One region of the Allorhizobium sp. DMC15 genome, then DNA from elsewhere that is predicted to be linked to it. Evidence: riboswitches for the same ligand, from Rfam matches in the RefSeq annotation. Region 1 holds a riboswitch; the other holds the start of a gene.
The links. A riboswitch is a leader RNA that binds a small molecule or an ion and turns the genes downstream of it on or off. The one in region 1 is predicted to bind S-adenosylmethionine.
Positions count from the first base shown of each region.

Region 1 (15,129 bases):
TGCCGCCCACGGCATTCATCCGATTTCCGGCCAGGGCCTCAACCTGGGCTTCAAGGATGTCGCCGCTTTGGCGGAGACGGTGGTCGAAGCCGATCGATTGGGGCTGGATATCGGCTCCGTCAACGTCTTGGAACGCTACCAGATCTGGCGACGGTTCGACACCTTCCGCATGGGGGTGACGACAGACGTTCTCAATCGCCTGTTTTCAAACGACATAACGCCAATCAGGGTGCTGCGGGATTTCGGGCTGGGCATTGTCGAGGGACTTCCGGCATTGAAGAACTATTTCATCCGGGAAGCAGCAGGATCTGCCGCGCACAATCGTCCGCGCCTGCTTGGCGGCCAGCAGATCTGAGCAGGTCGGTTCGCCGTCCGCTATCTCCGCTTAGATCGGCATCTCGAGCTTTCGCGCTTCGGAAACCAGCATGATGGGAATTCCGTCACGGATCGGATAGGCGAGCCTCGCCTTTTCCGACACGAGTTCGTTCTTTTCTCGGTCGTACTTGAGTATGCCCTGCGTCAGGGGGCAAACGAGGAGTTCGAGCATCTTCGGATCGACCAGACTGGTCGTCTTTTCTTCCATCACGAGCCTACTGAAGCATGGTATCGCCCTCGCCGAAGGTGCGGGCAAGTACGATTTCGGTGATGGCAATCAGCGTCTCGGCACGGGTCTTGAGATCCGGCGCCTCCAGCAATGCCTGCTTTTCCGCCGGTCCGAAAGGCGACATCATGGACAGCGAGTTCACCAACGTAATGTTGGATGCACGCTCGACACTTTCCCAGTCGGCTTCCAGCTTGTTGGCTTCAAGATAAGCCCGAAATGCCGAAAGAAGGCCGGACCGGTCGACCTGCGCCTCATCCTCGGAATGCGTAAGATCGGCAACGAACGGCGCGATGTGAAAGCTGCGATACGGCTTGGAGCTTGCTACCTCGTCCAACAGCCGGAACCGGCAAACGCCGGCAAGCGACACGATATAGCGTCCATCCCCCGTCTCGGTGAAGGAGGTGATACGGCCAATGCAGCCGACGGGCGCCAGTGCCGGACGCTCCGGCAGAATATCCGCCTGCACTTCGGTGAGTGCCGGCTGAATCATGCCGATGAGACGGTTCCCCGCCATAGCCGCATCGAGCATGGCGAGATATCGCGGCTCGAAAATATTGAGCGGCAACTGCCCGCCCGGAAGGAGCAGGGCGCCCGAAATCGGAAAGACAGGCACCGTTTCCGGGAGATCCTCTGCGGTTAAATATCTGGCATTTCCCACTTGCATCGAAGCACATCCTGTCCGGAAGAGCCGGCGTTCATTCCTGCTTCTATCTGGTTCGCTTCGGCCAAAACTCAAGGCCGGGAGCTGCTCACGAAAACAGGATCGACGAGAGCTTGCGCCGCGCCATCACGGTCGCCGGGTCCTTCGGCCCCCAGACTTCGAAGAACTGCAGAAGCTGCTTGCGTGCACCGTCGTCCTCAAAGGACCGGTCGCGCTTCATGATGAGGAGGAGGTGTTCTGCCGCTTCCTCGCGGCGTCCCTCCACATTGCGAATTTTGGCGAGCTTCATCCGCGCCGCGTGGTCATCGGGATGGAGCGACAAAGTGTGTTCGAGCGCGACGGGATCGCCAAGTTTGCGCGCCTCCTCGATCTGATCGAGCCGCTTCAGAAGAGCCTGAACCTCCGGCGCTTTCGAGAGCTCCTCAGGCAACTGGGTCAGAAGCTCGCGCGCACGCTGGTGCTGATTGGCGCCGATCATGCAATCGGCCATACCGGCGATCGCCTGTATGTTGTCAGGGTCTGCCTGCAGGACGGCAGCAAACAGCTGGGCGGCACCGTCGATGTCACCTGCCGTGAGAAGGCCGGCAGCTTCGTCGAGAACAGCCGCGATTTCGGCAGCCTGATCAGCGCCCGCCGGGCCGGCGATCTTGTCGATGAATGCTTTCACCTGGCTCTCGGGCAACGCTCCCATGAAGCCGTCGGCAGGGCGGCCGTTGACAAAAGCGACGACGGCGGGGATTGACTGGATGCCGAGCTGTCCGGCGACCGAGGGATGGTCGTCGATGTTCATCTTGACCAGCTTGACGCGTCCGCCGGCTTCCTTGACGGCCTTTTCGATCACAGGCGTCAGTTGCTTGCAGGGCCCGCACCAGGGCGCCCAGAAATCGACGAGAACCGGCTGGTTGCGCGATTCGTCCATGACGTCGCGGGCAAAGTTTGCCGTCGTCGTGTCCTTGATCAGATCGCCTGAGGGGGAGTTGGCCTGAGGAGCGTCACCGAACTGTGCCTTGGCCGTCATGGTCTGGTTGCCATATCCGCCATATGGATTGCCGTACTCACTCATCGTCTATCTCCCGCCTGTGTTGCGACCTCGATAAGCCGCCATGCTTGCCGTTAAGATCGTATGTCAGGCCGTTACTTTCAAGACAAGCGGCGTGTGCCCGGTGGCCTCCATGAAGCGGATCAGATCGTCCCGCGCAATCGATGTGGTCGCATCGTTGGAAAGAGGATGGCAGTTGATGACCTCATGCTCCATCAACTCGCTGTCGAGGATGAAGGTGACGTTCTTACCCGTATCGTTGATCGCGCCGAATGCCGTCACGGAACCCGGAGCGACACCGAGATACTCCATCAGCTTCTCAGGCTTGCCGAAGGACACCTTGCTGGCCGCACCGATAATCGTATGCACAGTCTTCAGATCAACGGAGGCGTTCTCCTCGACGGTCAGCAGGAAGAAGTTGTCCTTCTTGTCCTTGACGAAAAGGTTCTTCGTATGACCTCCGGGGATCTCGTCGCGCAGGGAAACCGACTCAGCGACCGTGAAGACGGGCGGGTGCGTCTTGGTGGTGTACCCGATTCCGAGTTCGTCGAGGAAACGGAAGAGATCAGCGGCGGTTCTGGTTGTCGTCATGTTTGTCCTCACTGTGAATTGTCGGGGGCACCGACAGTGCGACTATCAGATTTTCTCCACAGCAATAGGTCCAGGACCGACCTCGCGCAATCTTTTCAGTGCTCGAAAAGCCCGGAAAACCTGAGCTTTGTCAGAGCGTTGTCTGGTTTTGGATTTTTTTTCGCGCCGATCCGTCATTTCCCTGTTGCATTTGAAAATCGGTTGGGCCATATAGCGCCCGTCGCCGCAAGACGGACGGCCCACGATCCAGACACTACCCCAGGATCGCGGTTGATGAGCGGGTGTAGCTCAGGGGTAGAGCACAACCTTGCCAAGGTTGGGGTCGGGCGTTCGAATCGCCTCACCCGCTCCATTTTCTCCGGAAGTGATTGCAAGATTGGCTGGACACCTCAGGGCGTCGCGTTGTCTATTCTGCCGAAACATCGGGAGATATGGCATGGCAGGACGTCTGGCAGGAAAAGTGGCGATCATTTCGGGCGGAGCGACCGGGATGGGCGGCGCATCATCTAGGCTGTTTGCGAGCGAAGGTGCCAAGGTCGCCATCATCGATCGCAACAAATCTGCAGCCGAGGAAACAGCACACATCATTCGTTTAGCGGGTGGCGTTGCTGAGGTTTTCCAAGCTGATGTGTCGGATGAGCATCAGGTGAATGCGGCGGTCAGGGCGGTAGAGGGGGCGCTTGGGCCTGCTACCGTGCTTTTCAACCACGCCGGGACCATCGTCATCAAACCATTCCTTGAAACGACTCTGGAGGAATGGGACTGGCTGCATGCGGTCAATGTCCGCTCGATGTTTCTCATGACACGTGCCGTTTTGCCGGGCATGATCGCGGCAGGGGGCGGCTCGATCGTCTGCACCTCCTCGATTTCGGCCGTCGCCGCGACCCCGATGGAGGTTCTCTATGACACCACCAAGGGTGCGGTGCACATGTTTGCGCGGGCGATCGCAGTTGAGTTCCGCGATCGCAACATTCGCTGCAATGCCGTCTGTCCCGGGTTCATCCGCACACCCCACGGGCTGCGGGAGGTAGCGGAACTGACGGCGCACGGTGTCGACGTCTCCGAAGCCGCGATTGCCGCTCAGCAGGGACGAATCGGCGAACCCGAGGACGTCGCGCGGGCCGCTCTATATCTTGCCAGTGACGACTCGCAGTTCGTCAACGGCGTGCACCTGTTCGTCGACAACGGCTTCACCGCCATCTGACCTCAGTTTTTTGAAAACACATAATCCGTTTCCTGGCGAAGCACCTCGCCGGGTCGCAGAATCGCGCTTGGAAAACCTGCATGGTTCACTGCATCCGGCCAGATCTGTGTTTCCAGGCAGAAACCGGCATAGGGACCATAGCGGCGCCCTCGGAGGCCGGGAACGGCAACATCGAGATAGACACCGGCATAGAACTGGATGCCAGGCTCTGTGGTCAGAACCTCCATGGCAACCCCGGAGTTGACGCTGCGCGCCAGTGCCACGCTGCGTTTACCGGTACGATGGTTTGAAAGGCAGAAATTGTGATCATATCCGAACTGCCCTGCCTCTGACTTGAACCGGATCGGCCGCATCTCGCGGAAGTCGAAGGCCGTGTTCTCGACGGATCGAATTTCGCCGGTTGGGATGAGCTTGTCGTCGACCGGTGTGTAATGATCGGCGGCGATCATAAGATCGTGGCCCAGTATGTCGGACCGGCCATCAAGATTGAAATAGGCATGATGGCAGACATTCGCGATCGTCGGTTTGTCGGTGATCGTCTCATAGACGGCTGCGAAAACTCCGCCTTCCTTTAACGCAAAGCTTGCCCTGGTCCGTGTGGTTCCCGGATATCCAGCCCGGCCATCGCGGTCGACGGCCTCCATGACGACAAAGTCGGATCCCTGGTCCAAAATCGTCCAGTTCTGACGCGCCATCCCGCCCGAGCCGCCGTGAAGATGGGTGAGCCCCTTTTCGTTCAGTTCCAGCTGGTAGTGAACGCCATCTATGGAGAAGCGGCCGTCACCGATGCGGTTGGCGCAGCGGCCGGGCGTTGCGCCGAAATAGGGCGAATGGTCGAGATAGCTGGCAAGATCCTCGAACCCGAGAACCAGCGGCGCATCGTGTCCCTCCAGCCGCAGATCCTGCAGGACCGCGCCGAAGGTGATGATCGAGGCCGTCAGGCCACCGCCCTTCAGCACAACCTTTTCGACCACCTCGCCGCCGGGCATCGTGCCGAACACCGTTTTTGTCATGTTTTTCTCCTCGCCTCGTATCTTAAAGTCTTTTCCGCACTATCGCGCCAGTTCACGCGCAGCAGTCTCCAGGCCGCGCAGTGTCAGCGGATACATCCGGTCACCGATAAGCCGCCGAATCAGGCCGACGGACATCGTATAGTCCCAATTCGCCTGCGGCATCGGGTTGATCCAGAGATACCGGCGAAAGTGGTCGGTCAATCGTGTGAGCCAGGCCGCACCGCTTTCGCTGTTCCAGTGCTCCACCGAGCCGCCGGGATGGGTGATTTCGTAGGGGCTCATGGCCGCATCGCCGACGAAGATCAGCCGGTAATCCGAGCCGAAGGTCCTGATGACATCAGCTGTCGGAATGGTATCGGCATGGCGGCGCTGGTTGTCCTTCCAGACGCGCTCATAGGGGCAATTATGGAAGTAGAAATACTCCATGTGCCGGAATTCGGAGCGGGCCGCCGAAAACAGCTCCTCCACCTCGCGCACATGGTCGTCCATCGAGCCGCCGATATCGAAAAACATCAGAAGCTTCACGGCATTACGCCGCTCGGCTTGTGTCTTCACATCCAGATAGCCGTGCTCGGCGGTGGAGCGGATCGTGCCGGCGAGATCGAGTTCCTCTGCCGCCCCTTCACGCACGAAGCGGCGCAGGCGTCGCAGCGCCACCTTGATGTTGCGCGTGCCGAGCTCGACGCGGTCATCGAGATTGCGGAATTCTCTGCTGTCCCAGACCTTCACCGCGCGTCGATGGCGGCTTTCCTCCTGGCCGATGCGCACGCCTTCCGGATTGTAGCCATAGGCGCCGAAGGGCGAGCTGCCGGCCGTGCCGATCCATTTGTTGCCGCCCTGATGGCGCTCCTTCTGTTCGGCGAGCCGTTTCTTAAGCGTTTCCATCAGCGTGTCGAAGCCGCCGAGGCTCTCAATCAGCTTCTTGTCCTCGTCCGAGAGGTGCTTTTCCGCCAGCTTGCGCAGCCAGTCATCGGGGATCGCGTGCTGATCGACACCATCCGCGGCCGCCTCGCCCAGGATACCGCCAAAGATCTCGGAAAAGACCCGGTCGAAGCGATCGATGAAGCGCTCGTCCTTCACCAGGGTGGTGCGGGCGAGGTAATAGAAGCCTTCCGGGTCGAAATCGACGAGACCCGCTTCCAGTCCCTCGAGCAGCGCCAGGTATTCCCGCAAAGTCACGGGAACCTTCTCTTCTTTCAGGCGCAGGAAAAAGGGCAAAAACATCGGACGAAGACGGCTCAGTTTACAGGCGGCGGCATCCTGTCACAGAGGACGCCGCCTGTCCCATCAAAATCCGCTGCCGGTTCTCATTACCCGTCAGCCTGCCAGATCCTTGCCGATCTCGTTCAGATCATAGGGCGTCATCTGGTAGATCTCGTTGATCCAATTGCCGAACAAGAGATGCGCATGGCCGCGCCAGCGATTGAGCGGCGTCAGCGTGTCGTCATTGTGCGGGAAATAGTTGTGCGGCAGCTTGATCGGGATTCCGGCCGTCTTGTCGCGGAAATATTCGTCGCCCAACGAAGTGGAATCGTATTCGACATGGTTGAACATGTAGAGCCGGTTTGCCCGCTTCTCCTGCACCAGGCACACACCCATCTCCTCGGATTCAAGCAGGATCTTCAGCTCCGGCACCTTCTCGATGTCTTCGCGACGCACTTCCGTCCAGCGCGACACCGGCACCTGGAAATCGTCGGAGAAGCCGTTGAGATAGACGGAGGACGGCGCGAGGTTGCGGTGGCGATAGACGCCGAAGGCCTTTTCCTTCAGCGGATGCTTCGGCACCTTGTGGAAGTGGTAGATCGCCGCCATGCCGCCCCAGCAGACATTCATGGTCGAATGCACATTGGTCTCGGTCCAGTCCAGGATTTCCTGCAGTTCCGGCCAGTAGGTGACTTCCTCGAAGGGCAGCGTCTCGACCGGCGCACCGGTGATGATGAAGCCGTCGAACTTGCGATCCTTCACCTCGTCCCAGGTCTGGTAGAAGGAGAGGAGATGCTCTTCCGGCGTGTTCTTGGCCTTGTGGCCACCGACACGCACCAGCGTCAGTTCCACCTGCAGAGGCGAAGCACCGATCAGTCGGGCAAATTGCACCTCGGTCTTGATCTTGTTGGGCATGAGGTTAAGCAGGCCGATCTGCAGCGGGCGAATGTCCTGGCGAATGGCCACGGTTTCGGTCATGACCCGCACGCCCTCATGCACGAGGGTTTCAAAGGCGGGCAGCGTATCGGGAATTCGGATCGGCATCTTACTCTCGACTTTCCTTTGTCACGGCGGTTCGAGACCGCGGAAACAAAAATACCGGCAGCTTCGATATCGCCACCGGTCCTCGGAAAGTCTCGACTTGCCTCGGCCCTTTAGCGACTTATTTTACGTGGCTGCAAGCCGACCGGCCAAATCACCACGGGACGAAGTGTTCTTTACGCCTGTCTCCAGTGCGAATCAATGGGCAGATCTTCCCTGCGCTATTGTCGGCAGCAACTCACCGCCATGCCGTCAGTTGCCCCAGACCACGGCTTCCTCATGCCTCTTGATGAGGTGCTTGAGGTCATTGAAGCTGGACCGCACGAAGCTTGCAAACTGCTCGACGGCGGGAGACCGGGCCGCATCAACACGGCGCAAGATGGCCAGCGCCCTGTCGGGATGCGGAATGTTGATTGGCAGGGCGGTGATTGTCTTTTCCTTGCGCTGGGCGAAGACCACACTGTGTGGCATGACTGTGAGCGCATCTGCAGCCTTCAGGTAGTTCACCACGCTGGCGAGCGAACCACCCGAATAGCGGATTCGGATTTCCGTTGCCCCGAAGGACAGGAGCAGAGCTCTCAGATCCGCAAGCAGCGGGCTTCCCGGCGGCGGAGCCACCCAGGCGTAATCCAGAAGGTGAAACGGCTGCAGTCGGCGCTTGAGGAGGAGGGGATGGGTGACACGGCAGGCAATCACGTTGCGGCCGGGCAGGATCTGCTGGAAAGCCAGCCCCGAGCCTTCATCGAGAATATCGATCGGGCAGATCGCAAGATCGATCTGGTCCGCCTTGAGGGCAGCACGCAGATCGGGAAAATAGCCATAGGACTGGTCGATCCGGACGTCCGGATGCGTCGCCTGGAACTCGGCGCACATGCCGGCAATCAGCGAGTCCATGAAGAAGGGGCTGCCGGCGACGCGCACCACGCCGCTCTTGCCAACCCTGAAACTCTCCATCAGATCGGAGGCCTTTCGCGAAGCCGCCAACATCGTAAGCCCATGTTCCGCCAACGCAATCCCGAGCGGTGTCGGCTGTAGCGGGCGCCGACCCTTGATGAAGAGCGGTTCGCCCACGCGCTTTTCCAGCATCGACAAGGTGCGCGACACCGCCGGCTGCGCGAGCCCCAGGAGGGCCGCACCTTCCGTCACGCCGCCCGTTTTGACCACGGCAGCCAGCTGGATCAGATGTCGCTCGTCAAACTTCATAACGGATTGTTATATTGGCACCTAAACAAATCATCAATCCTGCCTGAAAGCACTGCTAGCTTCCTCTCGACCAGCAATGCGGATTTGGGAGGAGATGCATGTCGCGGGCCGCAGACCTCATCACCTTTGACGAAGCGACCTCATCAGAGGCGTTCACCAGCCGCTTCGGCATGCCCGATGACGCGACCGCACGTCTGCTCTCCGCCGTGGTCTGTCATGTGCATGATGTCATCAAGGAATTTCGTCCGACACCGGACCAATGGCGCAAGGTCCTCGACTTCCTGACCGAAGTCGGCCACGCCTCGGACGAACGTCGTCAGGAATGGGTGCTATTTTCCGATCTCGTCGGCGCCTCTGCGCTTGTCGAAGAGATCAATTCCCGCCGTCCCCCGGGTGCTACCCCCAACACGATCCGCGGCCCCTTCTTCCGGACTGACACACCGGAGCGCGCACTCGGCAGTTCCATCTCGCTCGACGGCGCAGGCGAGCCGCTGCTGGTCGAGGGCCGCGTCGAAGATCTGGACGGCCTGCCGGTCACCACCGCCGAAATCATCACCTGGCAGGCGAATGCCGAAGGCTACTACGAAAACCAGCAGCCGGATCTCCAGCCGGAATTCAATCTGCGGGGCCTGTTCCATCCAGATCAGGACGGCAGGTTCCACTACCGTACGGTCCGTCCGGCGGGCTACGGCGTCCCCGGTGACGGTCCTGTGGGGCGGCTATTCGCCCAGGCGGGTTATCCGCTGCACCGTCCGGCCCATCTGCATTTCGTCGTCCGCGCCCCGGGTTTCGAGACGATCACCACCCACATCTACGACGCGGACGATCCAAGGCTTGGCGAAGACGCGCTGTTCGGTGTTCGGCCGGAATTGGTGCATTCGTTCGAGCAGACCCTGATCGACGGCAAGCCGGCCTCACGCGTCAACATCCGTTTCGTCATGGTCCGCGCCCGTCCCGGGAGGAGCAAATGAAGAGCTTCACCTATGCCGGCAACCCAGCCCGCATTCTCTTTGGTTCCGGCCGCAGCGCAGAGGTCGGTAGCGCCGTTGAGGCGCTGGGCTGCCGCCGCGCGCTGGTCCTGTCGACGCCTCACCAGAAGGCGGATGCCGAAGCCCTGTCGGAGCGCCTGGGTCCCCTCTCCGTCGGCGTCTTCTCAGGTGCCGTCATGCATACCCCCATCGATGCCACGGAGACCGCCCTGAAGGTCGTCCGTGACGCGGACGCCGACTGCGTCGTCTCCCTCGGCGGCGGCTCCACCACTGGGCTCGGCAAGGCAATTGCCTACCGCAGCGATCTGCCACAGGTCGTCATCCCCACGACCTATGCCGGCTCCGAAGTTACCCCGATCCTCGGCCAGACCGAAGGCGGCCGAAAGACCACGGTCCGAAACGCGAGCATCCTGCCGGAAGTCGTCATCTACGATCCGGAACTTACGCTCGGCCTGCCCGTCGGCATGAGCGTCACGAGCGGCCTCAACGCCATGGCCCATGCCGTCGAAGGTCTCTATGCCCAGGATCGCAACCCGGTCTCGACGCTGATGGCGCTCGACGGTTTGCGGGCATTCCGGGACAGCCTCCCGGTTCTGGTGAGAAGCCCTCGTGATCCTGATGCGCGGGCGGAAGCGCTCTATGGCGCCTGGCTTTGCGGGACCGTGCTCGGCACCGTCGGCATGGCACTGCACCACAAGATCTGCCACACGCTGGGCGGCTCGTTCGATACGCCGCATGCCGAAACCCATGCAGTCATGCTGCCGCACACGGCCGCCTTCAACGCCGAGGCGGCGCAAGCGGAACTCTCAGGCGCCGCCGAACTCTTCGGCGGTTCGATTGGCGCTGGTCTCTGGGACTTTGCCAAGTCGATCGGCGCGCCGCTGTCGCTCAAGGATTTCGGGCTCACTGAAGCCGATCTCGATCGTGCCGCCGATATCGCCACGGAAAACCCCTACTGGAACCCGCGTCCGATTGATCGGACGTCGATCCGCACACTTCTGCAACAGGCCTGGGAGGGCGTCAGGCCCGACTGACCGATGAGACATCTCGCGCGCTGCGCGCTCTTTGGGAGGAGAGACGATGATGGGAGGAAACATGATTACGCGACGCAAATTCCTGCAGACGACGGCAGCGGGCGGCGCCGTACTGGCGACCTCGGGCCTCGCGGCCCCTGCGATTGCGCAGTCAGCGGCGGTTAAGCTTGGTTATGTCAGTCCGCAGACCGGACCGCTCGCGGGCTTCGGTGAAGCCGACAAGTTCGTCATCGACAGCTTCCTCGCCACGACGAAGAAGATGGGTCTGAACTACGAGGTGATCGTCAAGGACAGCCAGTCAAACCCGAACCGCGCGGCGGAAGTCGCCAAGGAACTGATCGTCGACAACGAGATCAACCTGATGCTCGTCTCCTCGACGCCGGAAACCACCAATCCGGTCTCGACCACCTGCGAAGCCGAGCAGATCCCCTGCCTGTCGACGGTTGCCCCCTGGCAGCCCTGGTTCATCGGGCAGCAGGGCAATCCCGGCGACCCGGCAAGTTGGAAGCCTTTCAACTACGCTTATCACTTCTTCTGGGGTCTTGAGGACATCATCGCCGTCTTCACCGGCATGTGGGGCCAGATCGAGACCAACAAGAAGGTTGGCGGTCTCTTCCCGAATGACGGCGACGGCAATGCCTGGGGTGACAAGGTCGTCGGCTTCCCGCCGGTGCTCGAAAAGCTCGGCTATGGCCTGACCGATACCGGCCGCTACCAGAACCTGACCGACGATTTCTCTGCCCAGATCAACGCCTTCAAGCAAGCCGAGACAGAGATCCTCACCGGCGTGATGATCCCGCCTGACCTCACCACGTTCTGGAACCAGGCCAAGCAGCAGGGCCTCAAACCCAAGATCGCCTCGATCGGCAAGGCGCTGCTTTTCCCGCAGACCGTCGAAGCCCTGGGCGATGCCGGCCACAACCTCTCGACCGAAGTCTGGTGGACGCCGACTCATCCCTTCAAGTCCTCGCTGACAGGCGAGACGGCTGCCGATGTGGCAACTGCCTTTACCACCGCGACCGGTCGCCCCTGGACACAGCCGATCGGCTTTGCCCATGCGCTCTTCGAACTGGCGGTCGACGTCATGAAGCGTGCGGAAGACGTGACGGATGGCGATGCGGTAGCCAAGGCGATCGGCGAAACTAAGCTGGACACGCTGGTCGGGCCGATCGCCTGGAACAACGCCAACCTGCCGCCCTTCGCCCAGAAGAACGTCGCCAAGACGCCGCTTGTCGGCGGCCAGTGGCGCCTCAAAACCGGCGGCGGTTACGACCTCGTGGTCGTCGAGAACGGCCAGGCACCGAACATCCCGCTCGGCGGCAAGATGGAAGCGTTGGGGTGATTGCAGCGGATGCGACACCCCCCTCTGTCCTGCCGGACATCTCCCCCTCAAGGGGGGAGATCACGAAGAGGCTAGGCCTGCGCCAAGCAAACAGACGTCGAAAATGCGGGAAGTTGGCGCCGCTATCCGATCTCCCCCCTTGAGGGGGAGATGGTCGGCAGACCAGAGGGGGGGGTAACCCAGATGAGAACGGCAGATTTTTCCAAGAAAGCAGTGTCCATGCCGATCCTGGAACTGAATGGTGTGTCGAAATCCTTCGGGGCCCTCGTGGTCGCCGAGGATATCGGCTTTTCCGTCGAACCCGGCGAGGCGCTGGGTATCATCGGACCGAACGGCGCCGGCAAATCGACGCTGTTCAACCTGATCACCGGCAACCTCTCCGTCGCCAAAGGCACGGTTCATTTCGATGGCCGAGACGTGACCAATGTCCCGCCCATGCAGCGCTGCTTTGCCGGCATGGGCCGCACTTTCCAGATCCCGCAGCCTTTCGAGCGGCTGACGGTTTATGAGAACCTGCTCGTCGCCGGCGCCTTCGGCAGCGAAAGCAGCGAAGCGGACGTCGCAGAGTTCTGCGCCGAAATCCTGGTCGAAACGGGCCTGATCGCCAAGGCCAACCGCCCGGCCGGCAGCCTCACTTTGCTCGAGCGCAAACGGCTGGAACTCGCCCGCGCGCTCGCCACCAAGCCCAAGCTTCTGCTGCTCGACGAGATCGCCGGCGGGCTGACCGAGGGCGAATGCCGTCAGCTGGTCACCACGATCAAGCGCGTGCATCAGCGCGGCATGGCGACCATCTGGATCGAGCACGTGTTGCATGCCTTGAACGCAGTCGCCGAGAAGATCCTCGTCCTGAACTTTGGACGCGTCATCGGCCATGGCGATCCGCAGACCATCATGAATTCGCGCGAGGTGCGCGAAATCTATCTGGGCATGGAGGTCTGACAGATGAGCCTCATCGAAACGAAGAACCTCACCGCCTTCTATGGCGACTTCCAGGCCCTGTTCGGCGTCGATCTCGTTCTCAATCCCGGCGAGACGATCGCGGTCATAGGCGCAAACGGCGCCGGCAAATCGACGCTAATGCGCTCGATAGCAGGCGTGTTGCGCAACGAACCCGCAGCCATCTTGCATCGGGGCCAGCCGATCGGCGCGCTTGGTTCCCCGGATGTCATGGCCCGCGGCATTGCGCTGGTGCCGGAAGGCCGCCGGCTTTTCCCGTCGCTCACGGTCGAGGAAAACCTGCTGGTCGGTCGCCACGGCAGAAAGGTTGATGGGCCCTGGTCGCTTGAAACCGTATACGAGCTCTTCCCGATCCTGAAGGAGCGGCGCCGCAATCCCTCGACGGCACTGTCCGGCGGGCAGCAGCAGATGGTCGCGATCGGCCGCGCGCTGATGTCCAATCCCGAAGTGCTGCTCTGCGACGAGTTGAGCCTCGGCCTTGCCCCCGTCGTCATCAAGGACATCTACGCCGCCTTCCCGCGCATCCGGGAAACGGGTGCGGCCATCGTCATCGTCGAGCAGGACATTGCCCAGGCGCTGAAGGTCGCGGACCGCGTCTATTGCATGATGGAAGGCCGGGTCACGCTCGAGGGACGCCCGGCAGAGCTCGACCGCGCCGATATCCACGCGGCCTATTTCGGAGCGGAGCCCCATGAACTGGCTTGATACCATTTTCCAGGGCATTCTGCTCGGCGGGCTCTATGCTCTCTTCGCGGCAGGCCTCTCGCTCGTCTTCGGCATCATGCGGCTCGTCAATCTTGCCCATGGCGATCTCATCGTCTTCTCGGCCTTCCTGGTCCTGCTTCTCGTTTCGACGCTCGGGCTCAATCCATTCCTGGCGGCCCTGATCGCCGGGCCGCTGATGTTCGCGATCGGCTACCTGCTGCAATATCACCTGCTGAACCGCACACTCGGCAAGGACATCCTGCCGCCGCTGCTCGTCACCTTCGGCTTGTCGATCGTCATCCAGAACGGGCTTCTCGAGGCCTTCACCGCCGACAGCCAGCGCATCCCCGCAGGCGCGCTGGAACAGGCATCGCTCTCGCTGGGCGGCATCAATGCCGGCGTAATGCCGCTCCTGACCTTCGCCTCCGCGATCCTGGTCATCGTTGGCCTCAACCAGCTGATCTACAAGACGGCGCTGGGCCGTGCCTTCCGCGCAACCTCCGACGATGTCGTGACGGCCGGCCTGATGGGCATTCGCCCGAACCAGATCTTTGCCATCGCAACAGGCCTTGCCATGGTGATCGTCACCATCGCCGCGCTTTACCTCGGCACCCGCGCCAATTTCGACCCGACCGCCGGTCCGGCACGCCTGATCTACGCCTTCGAAGCGGTCATCATCGGCGGTCTCGGCTCACTCTGGGGCACGCTTGCCGGCGGCATCATTCTGGGCGTCGCACAAACGCTCGGAGCCGCGATCAACCCGGAATGGCAAATCCTCTCCGGCCATATCGCCTTCCTGCTGGTCCTGCTGTTCCGTCCGCGGGGTCTCTTCCCGCGCGCTGTCGATTGAGGTGACGATGAACGCCAACAGAGAAATCCTGTCGAACGTCATGCGCCCTCGTCCCTCCTGGCGGGTCGAAACCTGCACGCGCCTCTCCACGCTGTTCTCGCTTGCAGCCGTCGTCTTCGTGTTGCTCCTGGCAGCCGCCCCATTCGTCGTCTCGCGCGGCGTGGTGCAGGATCTGTTCTTCATCCTCACCATGCTGGCGCTCGCCCAGAGCTGGAACCTGCTCGCTGGATATGCAGGCCTGATCTCTGTCGGCCAGCAGCTTTTCGTCGGCTGTGGCGCCTATGCGCTCTTCGGTTTCGTCATCCTGCTCGGTCTCGACCCGATCCTGGCCATCCCTCTCGCCGGCTTCTTCGCGGTGCTGGTCTCGATACCCACAGCCTTCTTCGCCTTTCGCCTCTACGGCCCCTATTTCGCCATCGGCACCTGGGTCATCGCCGAAGTGGGCCGACTGCTCTTCGCCCAGTGGAAGGCGCTCGGCGGTGGCACCGGCACCTCGCTGCCGCGCGAGGCAACCCGTGACATGTTCGGCGTCGCCCTGCTGGAAGACTGGTTCGGCATGCGGGCCGCAGCCGCCGCAGATGCCGTCGCCTTCTGGCTGGCACTGGTCGTGCTCGTTCTGACGATCTGGTTCGTCTACCGCTTGCTGCGCTCCAAACAGGGCCTGGGCCTTGCTGCCGTCCGCGACAACGAGAC
Region 1 covers NZ_JBQUZB010000004.1:162,371-177,499, reverse strand. Annotated here, with positions in the region: gene ACT53S_RS18500 (ubiquinone biosynthesis hydroxylase) at 1-355, shown strand, start outside; gene ACT53S_RS18495 (Trm112 family protein) at 386-583, opposite strand; gene ACT53S_RS18490 (LON peptidase substrate-binding domain-containing protein) at 591-1,268, opposite strand; gene trxA (thioredoxin) at 1,354-2,328, opposite strand; gene ACT53S_RS18480 (prolyl-tRNA synthetase associated domain-containing protein) at 2,392-2,895, opposite strand; tRNA gene ACT53S_RS18475 (tRNA-Gly) at 3,173-3,247, shown strand; gene ACT53S_RS18470 (SDR family NAD(P)-dependent oxidoreductase) at 3,332-4,099, shown strand; gene ACT53S_RS18465 (aldose epimerase family protein) at 4,102-5,112, opposite strand; gene ACT53S_RS18460 (vWA domain-containing protein) at 5,152-6,336, opposite strand; gene metA (homoserine O-acetyltransferase MetA) at 6,430-7,359, opposite strand; SAM riboswitch at 7,450-7,527, opposite strand; gene ACT53S_RS18450 (LysR family transcriptional regulator) at 7,609-8,559, opposite strand; gene ACT53S_RS18445 (dioxygenase family protein) at 8,658-9,530, shown strand; gene ACT53S_RS18440 (maleylacetate reductase) at 9,527-10,582, shown strand; gene ACT53S_RS18435 (ABC transporter substrate-binding protein) at 10,644-11,924, shown strand; gene ACT53S_RS18430 (ABC transporter ATP-binding protein) at 12,144-12,863, shown strand; gene ACT53S_RS18425 (ABC transporter ATP-binding protein) at 12,867-13,586, shown strand; gene ACT53S_RS18420 (branched-chain amino acid ABC transporter permease) at 13,573-14,436, shown strand; gene ACT53S_RS18415 (branched-chain amino acid ABC transporter permease) at 14,444-15,129, shown strand, end outside.

Region 2 (15,129 bases), on a different contig from region 1:
GCGGACGCGCCAGATTCCCGAAGGCTCCTTTCCGCCCCAGGCAAGCTCGATTCCCTTGCTCGGCATGGCACAGGCCGGTGCTGGCGGCTTTTTTGATGACGGCGGCTTTCCTGCCGGCCAGGGGTGGGATCTCGTCGAGTTTCCGGCTGCACCCGGCCGCAACAACGGTGTCTATGCGCTCGAAGTCCAGGGTGAGAGCATGAAGCCGCTCTACCGGGACGGCGATATCCTGATCGTCGAGCCGGGCGCACAGGTCAGGCGCGGCGACCGTGTCGTGGTGAAGACGCGCGAGGGCGAGGTCATGGCCAAGATCCTTGCACGCCAGGGCGCCAAGACAATCGAGTTGCAGTCCCTCAATCCCGAACATCCGCCGCGCAGTCTCGAGATGAGCGACGTGGAATGGGTGGCGCGGATCATCTGGGCAAGCCAGTAGGAATTGCGACCTATGCGACGCACCCTCACCTTGATCGCGGGCGTGGCCGGGCTCCTTCTCTGGGGCTTCCTGGTGGTCACCGCCGGCCAGAGCTTTCGCGAGGATCCGGTCGATTACGACATGCAGGATCTCGACGTGCCGGATCCCGCAGAACTCGACTTGCCGGATGTCAGTGCTGCGCCTGGGGTCCCGGCAGCGCCCCCGACAGAGACGGCTGATCTCAAACCCCGGCGCCAGGTGCGGGCGATCGAGCCGCAGCAATTCGCTTCGCCCGCCTTTGCCGACACCGGCGATCTCGAACGGGTGGAGGCGCGGGCGCCGCTTGCCGACCCGCCGAAACGCGCCAAGGCCAAGGTGGTTCTGCTGCATCGACCGACCAGCCTGCAGGCAGGTGTCATCGGGTTCGGGGAAAGCCAGACGCTGAGGCTGGTCGACATCACGGCAACGGAACTTGATCGCAGCTGCCGAGATGCCACGAACGCCACCTGGCCCTGCGGGGTGATGGCCCGCACACAGCAGCGGCTGTTCATCCGAAACCGCTCGCTCGCCTGCGAAACCTCAAGCACCGCCTGGCAGGGCGAAATCCGCACACGGTGCTGGATCGGATTGCAGGACGTGTCCGCCTGGCTTGCCAAACAGGGCTGGGCCGAGGCGGAGCCCTCATCCTCTCTTGCCCCACTGACCGAACTCGCCCGCGCCGAAAGACGCGGGCTTTTTGGTGAGGCGGTGCGCTAGAGGTTCTCCTGCCCGCGCACAGACCCTGCCGTTCCACCCTGCCCGGTGTGATGAAAGGACGGTCACTTCGCTTGAAAGGCGGCCCGGCACTTCCTACTCTCTCGCGAGACACTGAAGCCAGCAACAGGAACAACACATTCATGACCAACCACGTCTCCCCGCAAGAGGCCCTGATCTTCGTCATGGTGATGGCGTCTGCGGTCGACAATGCCATGGCCGAGACCGAACTGGTGCGCATTGGCCAGTTGATCGACATCCTGCCGGTTTTCGACGATTTCGAGAAAGAGGACCTGCTCGACGTGTCGCAGCGATGCGCCAAGATCCTGGCCGGCCCGGAGGGTCTTGAGATCGCATTGGAGACGATCCGAGACGCGCTGCCGGAAGCGCTGCACGAGACGGCCTATGCGCTGGCCGTCGAAATCGTCGCCGTCGACCTCTCGGTCAAGCGGGAAGAACTGCGTCTCCTGGAACTGCTGCGTGACCGGTTCCGGCTCGACAAGCTCACCTGTGCCGCGCTCGAGCGCAGCGCATCGGCCCGATACCGGCGCATCTAGGTTCTTCGCGTCCGGAACCTCAATAAAGTCCGGCGGGGAAATAACGCAGATAGATTTCTTCGAGCCTGCCGTTTTTCGACAGGGCGGCCAGTCCGCTTTCCAGCGCTGCAGCAAGGTTTTGATCCTTGCCTGCGACCATCACGGTCATGCCTTCTCCCAGATGGGCTTCCGAAAGATAGGCACCGTCAAGGAAGACACAGCAATTGCCCGCCGCCGGGCTCTGCATCCAGAAGGAGAGTTGCAGCGCGTCGGCAAAAACGGCATCGATGCGCTTGTCGCGCATCGCCTGCATCATGCTGTCGCGATCCTTGAAGGGGACCGGGCGGATATCCGGAAAGAAAGCCTTCATCATCGCCGCATGGGCGGTGTTTTCGACCACGCCGACCGGTCGCCCAAACAAGGCCCCGGCATCGGCGCGGGTGAGCCGCTTCTGACGGTTGACCAGGAACCGTGCCGGCAGCAGCAGATAGGGCCTCGTAAAGCGGAACCGTTCGCGCAGCTCCGTCGTCACCGCCACACCCGCGAGGACCGCTTCGCCCTGCCCCGCATCCAGCGCATCCGCCAGTTGCTCATACGGCAGAGCCTGAATCTGACAGCGCGTCTGCATGGCGAGTTCTTCACACAGGGCACGGGCGAGATCGACATGGAAGCCTGAAAGTCTGTCCGCCTGATCGATAAAGTTGAACGGAGGGAAGTCCGTCGTCGTCAGGAAACGCAGGCGCAGCATGCCGCTGATGTCGGGCCGGACAAGCCGCTCCCGGGCGTCGAACAACACCGGCAGGTCTTCGGTCGCCCGCCCGTGCAAGGTCGCATCATCTTCAGACTGCCCAGCAGCCCCTTGCTGGGCCGGTGCATGCGTCGCCGACAAGGGTAAAACCAAGGCGAGCACAAGAATCCGTCGCCACAACCCGACAAAATCTAGGGATGAAACTTTAGCGCGCATCTCTATCATCTTCTACCGGGGAAAGTGGGGGCGTCATCGCGATCCGGTGATGTTTATCAGGTTGGTTTGGACGAGGGAATACGGCCCGCGGCTGATTGCCGTGCGCCAACCACCAGCGGTGAGTACACAAGACCCGGACCAGAGCATCGCTCCCGGTTCGGGCACCACGGCGTCGCTTCGGGAAGAAGCCAGGCTTTTGCACACCCTCGGCATTTCGAAGCCGCTGCTGGCGCGCATGGCGCGCACCGCCATGCAGCGCGGAACGACGATCGAAGCCGAACTTCTGGCCAGCGGCGAAATCGACGAGGACGCGTATTTTGGCGGCCTCGCACGCATGTACGGCCTGCCTTTTCTGGCCGAGATTCCCAGCGAACTCGTGATCGATCACCGCGCCATCGACAGCCAGCTCGTCGAGCCGCGCATGCTTAGGCTGCATCATCCCGATCGTCCGCCGGTCATGGCGATCGTGCCGACCATCACCCAGATCGAGAGCATGGGTGCAAGGCTGAAACGCAGCGGGAGCCTCATCGAAGCCTGCGTCACCACCACACCTTCGGCGATCCGGCGGGCGGTCTGGCGGGTCGGCGAAGCACGACGGGCGCACAACGCCGTGCACCGGCTTTTCGACACGGCGCAACCGCTTTCTGCGCGCCTGGTAGTAACAGGAGATCAGGGTTTTCTCGCCGGTCTCTTGCTTTGCGTCGCGACCATCGCCGCGACCGTGGCACCGCATGTCAGTCTCGACCTCGCCCATTTCCTCGTCTCGGCCTTCCATCTCGGCGGCCTTGCCCTGCGTGTGTTCGTTGTCGCTTACGGTCAGAACCAGCCGCGGACAATAAAATCCGAGGACGGTGCCGGACCGTTGCCGGTCTATACGGTGATGGTCGCGATCTATCGCGAAGCGGCCGTCATCCCGCAATTGCTCGCAGCGCTCGATGCCCTCGACTGGCCCAAAAGCCGCCTCGACATCAAGCTGGTCTGCGAAGCGGATGACGAAGACACGCTGGCGGCCATCCGCGCGGCGCGACCGGGACCCCATGTCGAGGTGGTCGAGGTTCCCGCCATGGCTCCCCGCACGAAACCGAAAGCCCTGACCTATGCGCTCGCCGGGGCGCGGGGCAGCTTCGTGACGATCTACGATGCCGAAGACCGGCCGCACCCGCAGCAATTGCGGGAGGCCTATCAGAGCTTCTGTCTCGGCCCGCCGGACCTCGTCTGCCTGCAGGCGCCGCTGGTGATCGCGAATGCCGGCGAAAGCTGGATCAGTGCGATCTTCGCGCTCGAATATTCCGCCCTGTTCCGACGCCTTCTGCCCGCGCTCGGCTTTCATCGGATGCCCCTGCCGCTTGGCGGAACTTCCAATCATTTTCGCACGCGCGCTCTGATCGAAAGTGGCGGCTGGGACCCCTATAATGTCACCGAGGACGCCGATCTCGGCATGCGGCTCTACCGAATGGGCTACCGTGCCGCAACGCTGACGCTGCCGACATTCGAGGATGCGCCGGTGAGCTTCCGGGTTTGGGTCGGACAACGCACCCGCTGGTACAAAGGCTGGCTGCAGACCTGGCTGGTGATGATGCGACAGCCCGTCCGAACGGCACAAGAGATGGGCTGGATCTCCTTTGTCGTCTCGCAATTGCTTGTCGGCGGCATGCTGATTGCCGCGCTGAGCCATCCCGGCATGCTGGTCTTTGTTACGCTGTCGATCCTGTCGCTCATGCAAATACCGGCGCCGCAGCCCGGCGTGTTTACCTCCATGATGCTCGGCATCGACATCCTCAACATCATCGGCAGCTATGCGGTGTTCTTCGCGCTCGGCGCGACGCCGATGAGCGATCGCGAGAAGAAGGGCATGGGCTGGAAATGGGCGATGGTCCCGGTCTACTGGATGGGCGTGTCGCTTGCTGCGTGGAAGGCCGTGATCGAACTTCGGCTTCGGCCCTTCTACTGGAACAAGACGCCGCACAGCCCAAGCCGGGTGGCCATTGCTCAGCGCAAGAATTCTCTCGCCAGTCCCTCGTCTTCCTCCGAGAGATCGTGAGCGGCAGCCACGCGCGCGAAGGTGACCGCTGCGCCTGCCGCATCGAGGCGATCTGCAAGCCGCTCGGCGTGTTCCCGGTAGGGATCGTCGTTACCCGCCACGATCAACACTGCGGTTCCTGCGAGGTCGCCGCCCGACACGGCATCGAGAACCGGCATCGGTCGCAACAGGACCGCCCGGCGGACAACACCTGGATTGAGCTCGATCGCCGCCGCCAGCAGGTTGGCACCGTTCGAATAGCCGAGAAAGTCGGTCTTCTCGGGCAGCAAGCGGTAGGCCTCGACGGCCTGCTCGACAAAGGCGGAAAATGCAGCCGCTTCGGCACGGATATCCGCCTGGTCGAACTGCAGCGGCCCGAACCGGCGGAAGAAGCGGGCGACACCCTCCTCCGTTGCCCGACCGCGCAATCCGATCAAGGTCGCGGCCGGCAGCAGCTTGCGGCCAAGGGGCAAGAGGCTCGCCTCGTTGCCGCCGGTGCCATGCAACAGAACAAGCGTCGATCCGTCCGGGGCATCCGCTTCGTGGATGCGATGCACGAACGGCAGATCCCGATACAAAATGCGTGGCTCGCCCGGCAGGCCGAACTGCGGCAGCATGGGTACGATGTCCTCCCGACGGAGACGAAAATGGTCGGGAATGAACAGCTCGGTTCCCAGTTCATCCAACGACTCGTCGACCAAGAAGCCCTCCCCGTCATCGGTCGCAAGTTCGATCAATCCGCCGGCCGGTTCGCGGACATAGAGGGAATAGAAGTATTTGCGGTCGTGGACATTGACGGCATCGATCCCCTCGGCCGAGAGCGCCTTCACCTCGGCGTCGACAGCGGCGACATCCGGCAGGCGCAGCGCCACATGGTCGATGGCACCGGTCCCAGGGGCAGCCGGCCAGAAACCGGTCGCATCCCTCACATCGATGATCTGGCCGCTCTCCGAGGTCATTCTGGTGATGCTGCCCTGAGTGTCTGCCGCCACGAAGCCGCCGTGGCGGCTCAGAAACGCGGTCGTCTCGGCTGGATGCTCGGAAAGAAGCGTCGCGCCCCGCAAGGCGATGATCGCGTCGCCTATGTCGACACCTCTCAGGCCCCAGGGCGTGCCACCGGTAACCGCGCCGGTCCCGACCAGCTTGACGATGATGCCGTCCGGATCTTTCAGGCGCAGCACCGGCTCGCCAAATTCCATGAGCGGCCCTTCGGTGCCGATGCCGAACTGCAGCGCACGGGTCAGCCAGAAGCCGATTGCCGACGGACTGATGGCGAAGGCGATCTCACTCGCCGCACCATGGCCCACACGCCCCGGGGACCCGTCTTCCCAGGCGAGGAAGGAGACGAGCGAGCCGGGGCTCGCGACCGCATCGCCGTAAAAGAGATGCAGCTGTGCTGCATCCTCGAAACCGCCAGTGCGCTTGACGAGACGCAGGCCGAGAAAGCCGCAATAGAAATCGACATTGGCCTGGATCTTGCGGGTGATCGCCGTGATGTGGTGCAGGCCGCTGGTCATGCTCGTCTCCCTGTTCTACCCTCCCTTACAGCAAATCGAGACGAGGAAAAGACATGGTGACACTGCTCGGCATTTCGGGAAGCCTGCGCAAGGGCTCGCTCAACACGGCGCTGCTCAAGGCCGCGACAGAGATCAAGGGCGAGGGCTACACGCTGGAAGCGGCCGGCATTCAAGGCATTCCGCTCTATGACGGCGATCTCGAAGAGGCCGAGGGTATCCCGGCTGCTGTGACTGCGCTGAAAGACAAGATCATCGTCGCCGACGGCGTGATCCTGTTCACGCCCGAATACAACAACGGCATCCCCGGCGCCTTCAAGAACGCCATCGACTGGCTCTCGCGCCCGTCTTCCGACACGGCCAAAGTCTTCGGCGGCAAGCCCTTCGCCCTCGTGGGTGCCTCACCCGGCAACTTCGGCACGCTGCTCAGCCAGAATGCCTGGCTTAGTGTGCTGCACACGCTCGGCTGCCGGGTGTTTTCAGAGAAGCGGCTGATGGTGTCGCGGGCGCATACGCTCTTCGATGCCGAGGGTAACCTGACGGATGAGGCCACGGCCGAGCGGTTGGAGGATTTGCTGGCGGCGTTTGGGCGGTTTGCGGGGGAGAGGTAACCTCAGGCAGACAGAAAAAATCCGGAGGACAACAAGAAAAGGTTGAAACTGGCTTGAACTCAACCCTGCCCCTGCACAATGGCTCAGGGGAATGCAAAAAGGGGGAAACCATGCGCCTTATCATCCTAGTCCTTGCGTCTACCGTTCTGGCTGGTCCAGCGGCCGCAGAAATGAAAGCTAGTTTTGATTGGGGACCCACCTCAAAATGCTTCGACAGCAAGTCACCGCCTTTTCGAGTGTCGGGCGTTCCGTCTGGCACAGCCAAGCTCAGCTTTTCGATGACGGATTTGAACGCACCGGACTTCCGCCATGGCGGCGGCAAGGTGGAGTATTCCGGTCAGACCGACATCCCGTACGGCGCCTTCCGTTACAAGGGGCCGTGTCCTCCGCAACCGCATAAGTACCGCTTTACGATCAAGGCCCTGGACGCGAAGGGCAAGGAACTCGGCAAGACAACTGCTGCCAAGATATTCCCGTAGCCACGAGTGTTCCGCTAGCGGTCAAAGGACTGCTACATAACTCGTAGTCGATCCTCATGGGAGACAGCTGGAGCGGGTGAAGGGAATCGAACCCTCGTATTCAGCTTGGGAAGCTGCTGCTCTACCATTGAGCTACACCCGCGACGGGGAGAGGAATCCAACAGTTCGCCGCCGGTGTCAAGCGGCGGCGGCTGGGTTTGCCGGTGCCTTTGTTACTCCGGCAGGCGGAAATGCTTGGAGAGTTTCAACCCCTGCGCCTGGTAGTTGGAGCCGAGGCCCGTGCCGTAGAGGCCTTCGGGGCGTTCCTGCATGTGCTCGTAGACCAGGCGGCCGATGACCTGGCCGTGTTCGAGGATGAAGGGCACTTCGTGACTGCGAACCTCCAGCACAGCACGGCTGCCGGAGCCACCGGCCGGGGCATGGCCGAAGCCGGGGTCGAAGAAGCCGGCGTAGTGGACGCGGAATTCTCCGACGAGCGGATCATAGGGCGTCATTTCGGCGGCATAGAGCGGCGGCACGTGCACGGCTTCGTTCGAGACGAGGATGTAGAATTCATCCGGGTCGAGGATCAGTTCGTCGCGGCCGCGGCTGTGGAGCGGTTCCCAGAAATCCAGCACATCGTGGGCGCCCTTGCGGTCGACGTCGATGACGGATGTGTGGTGTTTGCCGCGATAGCCGATGAGGCCATCGGGTCCGGACCCCTTGAGATCGATCGACAGCGCGATGCCGCCGCCGGAGACGTTGGGCATGTCGCTCGCGACCAGCGTTTCGGCCTTGTGCAGGTCGAAAAGTTCGGCTTCTGCCAGCAGCGCATGACCGACGCGGAAGCGGATCTGCGACAGGCGCGAGCCACGCCGCACGATGATCGGGAAGGTGCGCGGGGAAATCTCCAGATAGAGCTTTCCCTTATAGCCGGCCGGCACCTTGTCGAATTCCTGCGCGTAATCGACCATCACGCGGGTGAAGATGTCGAGACGGCCGGTGGAGCTCTTCGGGTTCGCTGACGCCGAGATCTCGGCCGGCAGGTCCAGGCTTTCCATCAGCGGCACGATGTAGACGCAACCGGTCTCGAGCACCGCGCCGTTTTCCAGGTCGATCTCGTGCAGGGTCAGCCGCTCGAGCTTCTCGGCCACGGTGTGTCCCCGGCCCGGCATGAAGCTCGCGCGCACGCGGATCGCCTTGCCGCCCAACCGCAGATCCAGGCTCGCCGGCTGGATCTGGTCGTGGTCGAGCATGGCTTCGCTGATCAGCCGTCCCTGGCCGAACAAGGCGCCGATGGCGCGGTCCGCCAGAATGCCGGGTTTACTGGTCATTTTCTCTATCCTGTTTGGGCTCGACAAAACCAAAGCCCGCCAATTGACGCAAGGCCCGCGAAGGCGTAAGGCAGCCTTATCCCGTGGTGATTTGGCCGGTCGGCTTGCAGCCACGTTAAACAAGTGGCTAAATAGACCGGGTTACTTGTAAACCGGTCCGTTTTTCGCGACCGGTTTTTTTGTGTTCGAAAAGGCAACGGCATGAGCAAGAACTGGCGCCCGGCAACCCAACTCGTCCATGGCGGCACGCTGCGGTCTCCCTTCGGCGAAACCTCCGAGGCAATCTTCCTGACCCAGGGTTTCGTCTATGACAGCTCGGAAGCGGCGGAAGCCCGCTTCAAGGGTGAGAATGACGGCTATATCTACGCCCGCTATGGCAGCCCGACGAACGACATGTTCGAGAAGCGCATGTGCCTTCTGGAAGGTGCCGAAGATGCCCGTGCCATGGCGTCCGGAATGGCCGCCGTCGCGGCCGCCGTGCTCTGCCAGGTGAAGGCCGGCGATCATATCGTTGCCGCTCGTGCCCTGTTCGGCTCCTGCCGCTATGTCGTCGAGACGCTCGCGCCGCGCTACGGCGTCGAATGCACGCTGGTCGACGGCCGTGATCTCGCCAACTGGGAAGCCGCCATCCGGCCGAACACCAAGGTGATGTTCCTGGAAAGCCCGACCAATCCGACGCTCGAAGTTGTCGACATTGCCGGCGTGGCGAAACTCGCCAATCAGGTCGGCGCCAAGCTGATCGTCGACAATGTCTTTGCGACGCCCCTCTTCCAGAAGCCGCTGGACCTCGGCGCCCATGTCGTCGTCTACTCCGCGACCAAGCATATCGACGGCCAGGGCCGCTGCCTCGGCGGCATCGTCTTGTCGTCGAAGGAATGGATCGACGAGAATCTGCACGATTATTTCCGCCACACCGGCCCTGCCATGTCGCCGTTCAATGCCTGGACGCTGTTGAAGGGCATCGAAACCCTGCCGCTGCGGGTCAAGCAGCAGACGGCGAATGCCGCCGCGATTGCCGATTTCCTGGCCGAGCAGGGCGCGGTTGCCAAGGTCATCTATCCCGGCCGCAAGGACCATCCGCAGGCCGATATCATCGCCAAGCAGATGACCGGCGGCTCGACGCTTGTGTGCTTCGAGCTGAAGGGTGGCAAGGAAGCGGCCTTCAAGCTGCAGAATGCGCTCGAGATCATCAAGATTTCCAACAATCTCGGCGATGCCAAGAGCCTGATCACCCATCCGGCGACGACCACGCACAAGAACCTGACCGATGAGGCCCGTGCAGAGCTCGGGATCTCCGGTGGAACGGTGCGTCTGTCCTGCGGCATCGAAGACACGGCGGACCTGCTGGAAGACTTCGGTCGAGCGCTGAAAGCGCTTTGACACTCGGCGAACTTCGTCGAAATCCAAAAATATTCAGCCGCAGCTTGGACTGCGGCTGGCCAACCGGCCTTGACGCACACAGTTGCGACGTTATCCCATGCTATAGTTACACTTGACGCTTCGGCGCGTATTGTCGTCGTCGGAGTTTCATGTCGTCATGAACGCAGGCAGATTTCGCAGGGCCCAGGCATGTATCGCGCACTGACACGGGACATCGAGGTTCGGGTCGAACCTTACTATCTCGAGGAACAGTCCGACCCCGATGACAGCCGCTATGTCTGGGGTTACCGGATCGTTATCTCCAATCATTCGCGTTCGACTGTCCGGCTCACCCATCGCTACTGGCACATCACCGACCAGAATGGTCAGGTCGACGAGGTCAGCGGCCCCGGCGTTGTCGGAGAGCAGCCGCGGCTCGATCCCGGCGACAGCTACGAATATTCCTCCGGCTGCCCGCTCGATACGCCATCGGGCATGATGTATGGCAGCTATCGCATGGAGACGGACGACGGCGAGACCTTCGACGTCGATATCCCTGCTTTCTCACTGGACAGTCCGGGCATGCACCGAACGCTGAACTAGGACGGGTTGAGTTCAGTCTCTCCTGACGCTATCAGAACGGGGCATCCGCGATGATCAGCGAAAGGTAAACTAAGGCATGAAGCCCGACTTTCTTGTCACCCACAATGGTGGCTTCCATGCCGACGAACTCCTTTCCAGCGTCATCCTCACACGGCTGTTTCCCGAGGCGCGCATCGTGCGCAGCCGGGCGGCGGAATGGATCACGCCCGGGTCGGACCGGATCATCTACGACGTTGGCGGGCTCTACGATCCGCAGGCGCAGATCTTCGATCATCACCAGCGAGGCGCGCCGCTGCGCGAAGACGGCCAGCCCTACAGCTCGTTCGGACTGGTCTGGAAGCACCATGGCCGCGCCTATCTTGCCGCGCTGGGCGTGCCGGAAGCCGATATCGAGGTGGTGCATGGCGACTTCGACCGGAAATTCGTCCTGCCGATCGACCTCATGGACAATGGGGCGCTGAATCCCGCCAGCGCAGGGCCGCTTGCCGGGTTGACGCTGCCGAGCCTGCTCGAGACCTTGAAGCCAGTCTTCGACGAGAAAGATGCCGACGCCGAAGATCGGGGGTTCCAGGCTGCCCTTGCCATTGCGCGTAGCCTGGTCGAAGCGGGCATCGCGCAGCGGGCCGCAAAATCTCGGGCTGAGGCGCTCGTGACCGCCGCAATCGCCGAGACCGGCGACCGCCGGGTCCTGGAACTGCCTTATGGGATGCCGTTCCGCCCGGCGATCGTGAAAGCGGGTGCGGACCATCTTCTGTTTGTCGTTCACCCTCGCGATCGCGATTGGTGCATCACCGGCATCCGGCAGGCGGAGGAAGGGTTCGAACTGCGGGCCGATCTGCCGGCCGCCTGGGCAGGGCTCAGCAACGGCGACCTCGAAGCCGTCTGCGGCGTCAAGGGCGCCACCTTCTGCCACAACGGACGCTTCATCGCCGCAGCTTCCACCCGTGAGGCGATCCTCCGCATGGCGGATCTCGCCGTCAAAACGGCACTGGCCGAACAAGAAGTGATCGGCGAGACCTGAGAGCCCGACGGTCCGACCGCTCCTCCGGAGGCGCATGCCGCCGCACGCGGTGGCCGCTTCACATTGCGTCATCCGTCAGGCGAGATCGGGTTCACCCGAGGATCCGAGCCGGTCGAGCAGGGTGGCGCTGGCGTGGTTCAGCCCCAGTACGTCAACCGGAATGGCATGGGCACGGAAGCGCTGGGTAACCTTGTCCAGTGCAGCGACGGCTGTGATATCCCACAAATGCGCGTGGGTAAGATCGATCACCACGCGCAGGTTCTCCGCCTCTCTGATGTCAAAGGCATCGACGAAGAGATCGGCGGAGGCGAAGAAGACCTGTCCGGACACCCGGTAGGTGAGGATGCCCGCAGCGGTGTCGACGACCCTGTCGACCGCCAGCAGACGCGCAACCTTGAAGGTGAAGAAGACACCGCTCAGAAGCACGCCGACCGCCACGCCCAATGCCAGATTGGCGGTGAAGACGGTCACGAGTACCGTTGCCACCATCACGGCGCTCGACATTTTGGGATGAACGACCAGGCTGCGCAGCGAGGACCAGTCGAAGGTATCCACCGACACCATGATCATGATCGCGACGAGAGCCGCGACAGGCACCTGTGAGACCCATGGCTTCAGCAGCACCATCAGAACAAGCAGCAATGCGCCTGCAAACAAGGTCGACAGACGCCCCCGTCCACCATATTTCACATTGCTCACCGTCTGACCGATCATGCCGCAACCGGCAATGCCGCCAAAGAGACTGGCGGCGACGTTGGCGAGACCAAGGCCCGCCGACTCGCGGTCCTTCGAGCTTGGGGTATCCGTGAGGTCGTCGACAACACTCGCCGTCATCATGGATTCCAGCAAGCCTACCATCGCGATTGCCAGTGCAGGGCCAGCAATGATCCGGAACGTTTCCAGCGTCAGCGGAACGGCAGGCCAGGAGAAGGTCGGCAGCGATTCCGGCAGGTGACCGAGATCCGCAACCGTCAGCACCGGCAGGTTCAACGTCGACGCGCCGATCGTCAGCAGCAGAATGCAAAACAGCGGCGACGGGATCGCCCTGGTGAGCCGCGGTACGAGGTAGATGATTGCGAGACCCGCTGCGATCATGGCATAGTTCAGCCAGCCGCCATGCAGGATATGCGGCAGCTGTGCTGCAAAGATCAGGATCGCGAGCGCGTTGACGAAGCCGGTGCGGACCGAATTCGACACAAACCGCATGAGGACCCCGAGCCTCAGGATGCCAAAGGCAATCTGGATCAGGCCAGCCAGCAGGCCCGCGGCCAGCAGATAGGGAAGTCCGTGCGCGGCCACCAATGGCGCCACGACGAGCGCGACAGAGCCTGCGGCTGCCGAAATCATCGCCGGGCGACCGCCGGTAAAGGCAATCACGATGCCGATCACGAAGGAGGCGGCGAGGCCGACCTCCGGGTCGACGCCCGCGACGAAGGAGAAGGCAATCACCTCGGGAATGAGGGCGAAAGTCGCGACAGCACCGGCAAGCATTTCACGCAAAGGGTTGGCGGACCACTCGCGACGGTAAGCGATAAAAGATGTCATGAATAACCACAGAATAGGACAACGGGCCGGGACAAGCCCGACAGGGAGAGGGTTGCGTTGCTGAGGTTGTCTGGCGGATCGGCGGCCAGAAGAGCCACCCGGATTTTCACCGGGTCCAAGTGGATGCAGGCTTCCTACCCCCTGGGAACCGCGAAGGCAAGTCCGACCAGACCGCCGGTCAGGCGACCGTCGCGGCATCGCCGGCTTGATCGGCCGCAAGAAGCAGGCTGAACACGTCGCGCTGCGTCATCGGCGTGCCGAACAAATATCCCTGTATCAGTTGCGGCGAGAGAGGCGTCAGCGTCCGCATCTCCTCTTCGGTTTCGACACCTTCCAACACGCATCTCAGATCGAGATTGCGGCACAGGGTGATGATGCCAGCCACGATCTCGCGGGAGGTGGCGCTCTGGGCAACCTTTCGCACGAAGCTCTTGTCGATCTTCACCTTGTCGAGGGGCAACTGGTCCAGATATTCGAAACTCGAATAGCCGGACCCAAAATCATCAAGCGCAATCTTGAAGCCAAGCGCAGATAGATCCTCGAGCAGCACGCGGGCTGCGTCGATGTCCTTCATTACGGCCGTTTCGGTGATCTCGAGCTCCAACCGAGCCGGGACGATCCCACGCGCAGCCACCTGGGCGACGAGCGAGAAGATGAAGGCACGATCCGCCAGATCCTGGGCCGAGAGATTGAAGGAGATGGTGATCTCGTCGGGCCACAGATCGACAGCGTCGAGCGCCTTGCCAAACAGCACCCGCGTCACGTTCTGGATGAGACCCGCCCGCTCCGCGGCCCGGATGAAGCGATCCGGGCGGACGAGACCCAGTGTTGGACTTTGCCAGCGGGCGAGCGCTTCGAAGCTCACGACCTTCTTGCGGGTAAGATCGAATTGCGGCTGGAACAAGAGATAGAGTTCTTGCTCCAGATTGGCTTCGCGCAGAGCCCGCTCAAGGGCGAGGGACTCCCGCATTTCCGTGTCCTGGTCATCGGTGAAGAGCACCGTATGCCCCCGGGCGAACTGCTTGCCTCGGTAAAGGGCGAAATCGGCCTTCTCGTAGATCTCGCGAGCGGTCGTACCCATGGTCGGGAAGCGGGCGAAACCAATGGTACCGCCAAGGGTCAGTTGCAGCGGTTGCATCTCGTAAGGACGGCTGATGTCGGCGATCAGAGCATTGCCGAGCGTCTCCACATCGGTCGCTTCACGGCTGCCGATAACGAGGACGGCGAACTCGTCGCCCCCGATACGACCGAACTGGATGTCGTGACCGCTGCGATCGCCGAGCCGATCCACCACCTCGCACAGCACACGGTCTCCGACCGCATGACCATAGATGTCGTTGATCGACTTGAAGCCGTCCAGATCGAGGATCCCGAGCCAAAACGGCGTCTTTCCTTGGACAAGCGTATCGATGCGGGCAAAGATCGAGCGACGGTTGGCGATCCCGGTCAGGCTGTCGAGGGCCGCCAGCTGGTCGGCAAAGAGGCGGGCGTCGATCTGGCGCAGGATTGCCTTGCGCAGAAGGGTCGCCATGCCGAGCGAGGCAAAGGATGTCGCGACGCCGATAAAGGTGAACTGGTAGGCAATCTCTGGCGACGCTTTCTGGGCAAACCAGAACATGCTGGCGATGGAGACGACGACGCTTGCGAGCGTTGCCCGCAACGTAACCCCGGTCGTCGAGAAGACAACGGCCATCAGCACGAAATAGATCAGCTTCTGCTCTTCGAAGTGCAGCAGCATGTAGGCCACGACATTGCCGTACATCAGGGCGTTCGTCGCGAGACCGACAGCTTCAAGCCGCGCAAGCGGTGTGCGACCGGCCGGGAGAAGAACCCAGCGGAACACTGCATAGGCAATCGCCGTTGCGAGGCTCAATCCGCCAAGGATCAGCAGGTGGATCCCTGTTTCGTCTCCCCAATGCCCCCAGGTAACGAAGAGATAATAGGCACAGCCCGGCAGCAGGAAACCCCGCACGATCGGGCGGTATGCATCCGCCATGGC
Region 2 covers NZ_JBQUZB010000001.1:435,716-450,844, reverse strand. Annotated here, with positions in the region: gene ACT53S_RS02210 (S24 family peptidase) at 1-433, shown strand, start outside; gene ACT53S_RS02205 (thermonuclease family protein) at 446-1,168, shown strand; gene ACT53S_RS02200 (tellurite resistance TerB family protein) at 1,309-1,722, shown strand; gene ACT53S_RS02195 (transporter substrate-binding domain-containing protein) at 1,742-2,665, opposite strand; gene ACT53S_RS02190 (glycosyltransferase family 2 protein) at 2,784-4,706, shown strand; gene ACT53S_RS02185 (VOC family protein) at 4,655-6,202, opposite strand; gene ACT53S_RS02180 (NADPH-dependent FMN reductase) at 6,256-6,810, shown strand; gene ACT53S_RS02175 (YbhB/YbcL family Raf kinase inhibitor-like protein) at 6,921-7,289, shown strand; tRNA gene ACT53S_RS02170 (tRNA-Gly) at 7,358-7,431, opposite strand; gene ACT53S_RS02165 (2'-deoxycytidine 5'-triphosphate deaminase) at 7,502-8,602, opposite strand; SAM riboswitch at 8,676-8,754, shown strand; gene ACT53S_RS02160 (O-succinylhomoserine sulfhydrylase) at 8,804-9,982, shown strand; gene apaG (Co2+/Mg2+ efflux protein ApaG) at 10,172-10,564, shown strand; gene ACT53S_RS02150 (MYG1 family protein) at 10,641-11,585, shown strand; gene ACT53S_RS02145 (SulP family inorganic anion transporter) at 11,661-13,130, opposite strand; sul1 at 13,195-13,250, opposite strand; gene ACT53S_RS02140 (putative bifunctional diguanylate cyclase/phosphodiesterase) at 13,309-15,129, opposite strand, start outside.
Region 2: it holds a riboswitch for S-adenosylmethionine, as region 1 does, so the genes downstream of both, ACT53S_RS02160 (O-succinylhomoserine sulfhydrylase) here and metA (homoserine O-acetyltransferase MetA) in region 1, are expected to answer to the same signal.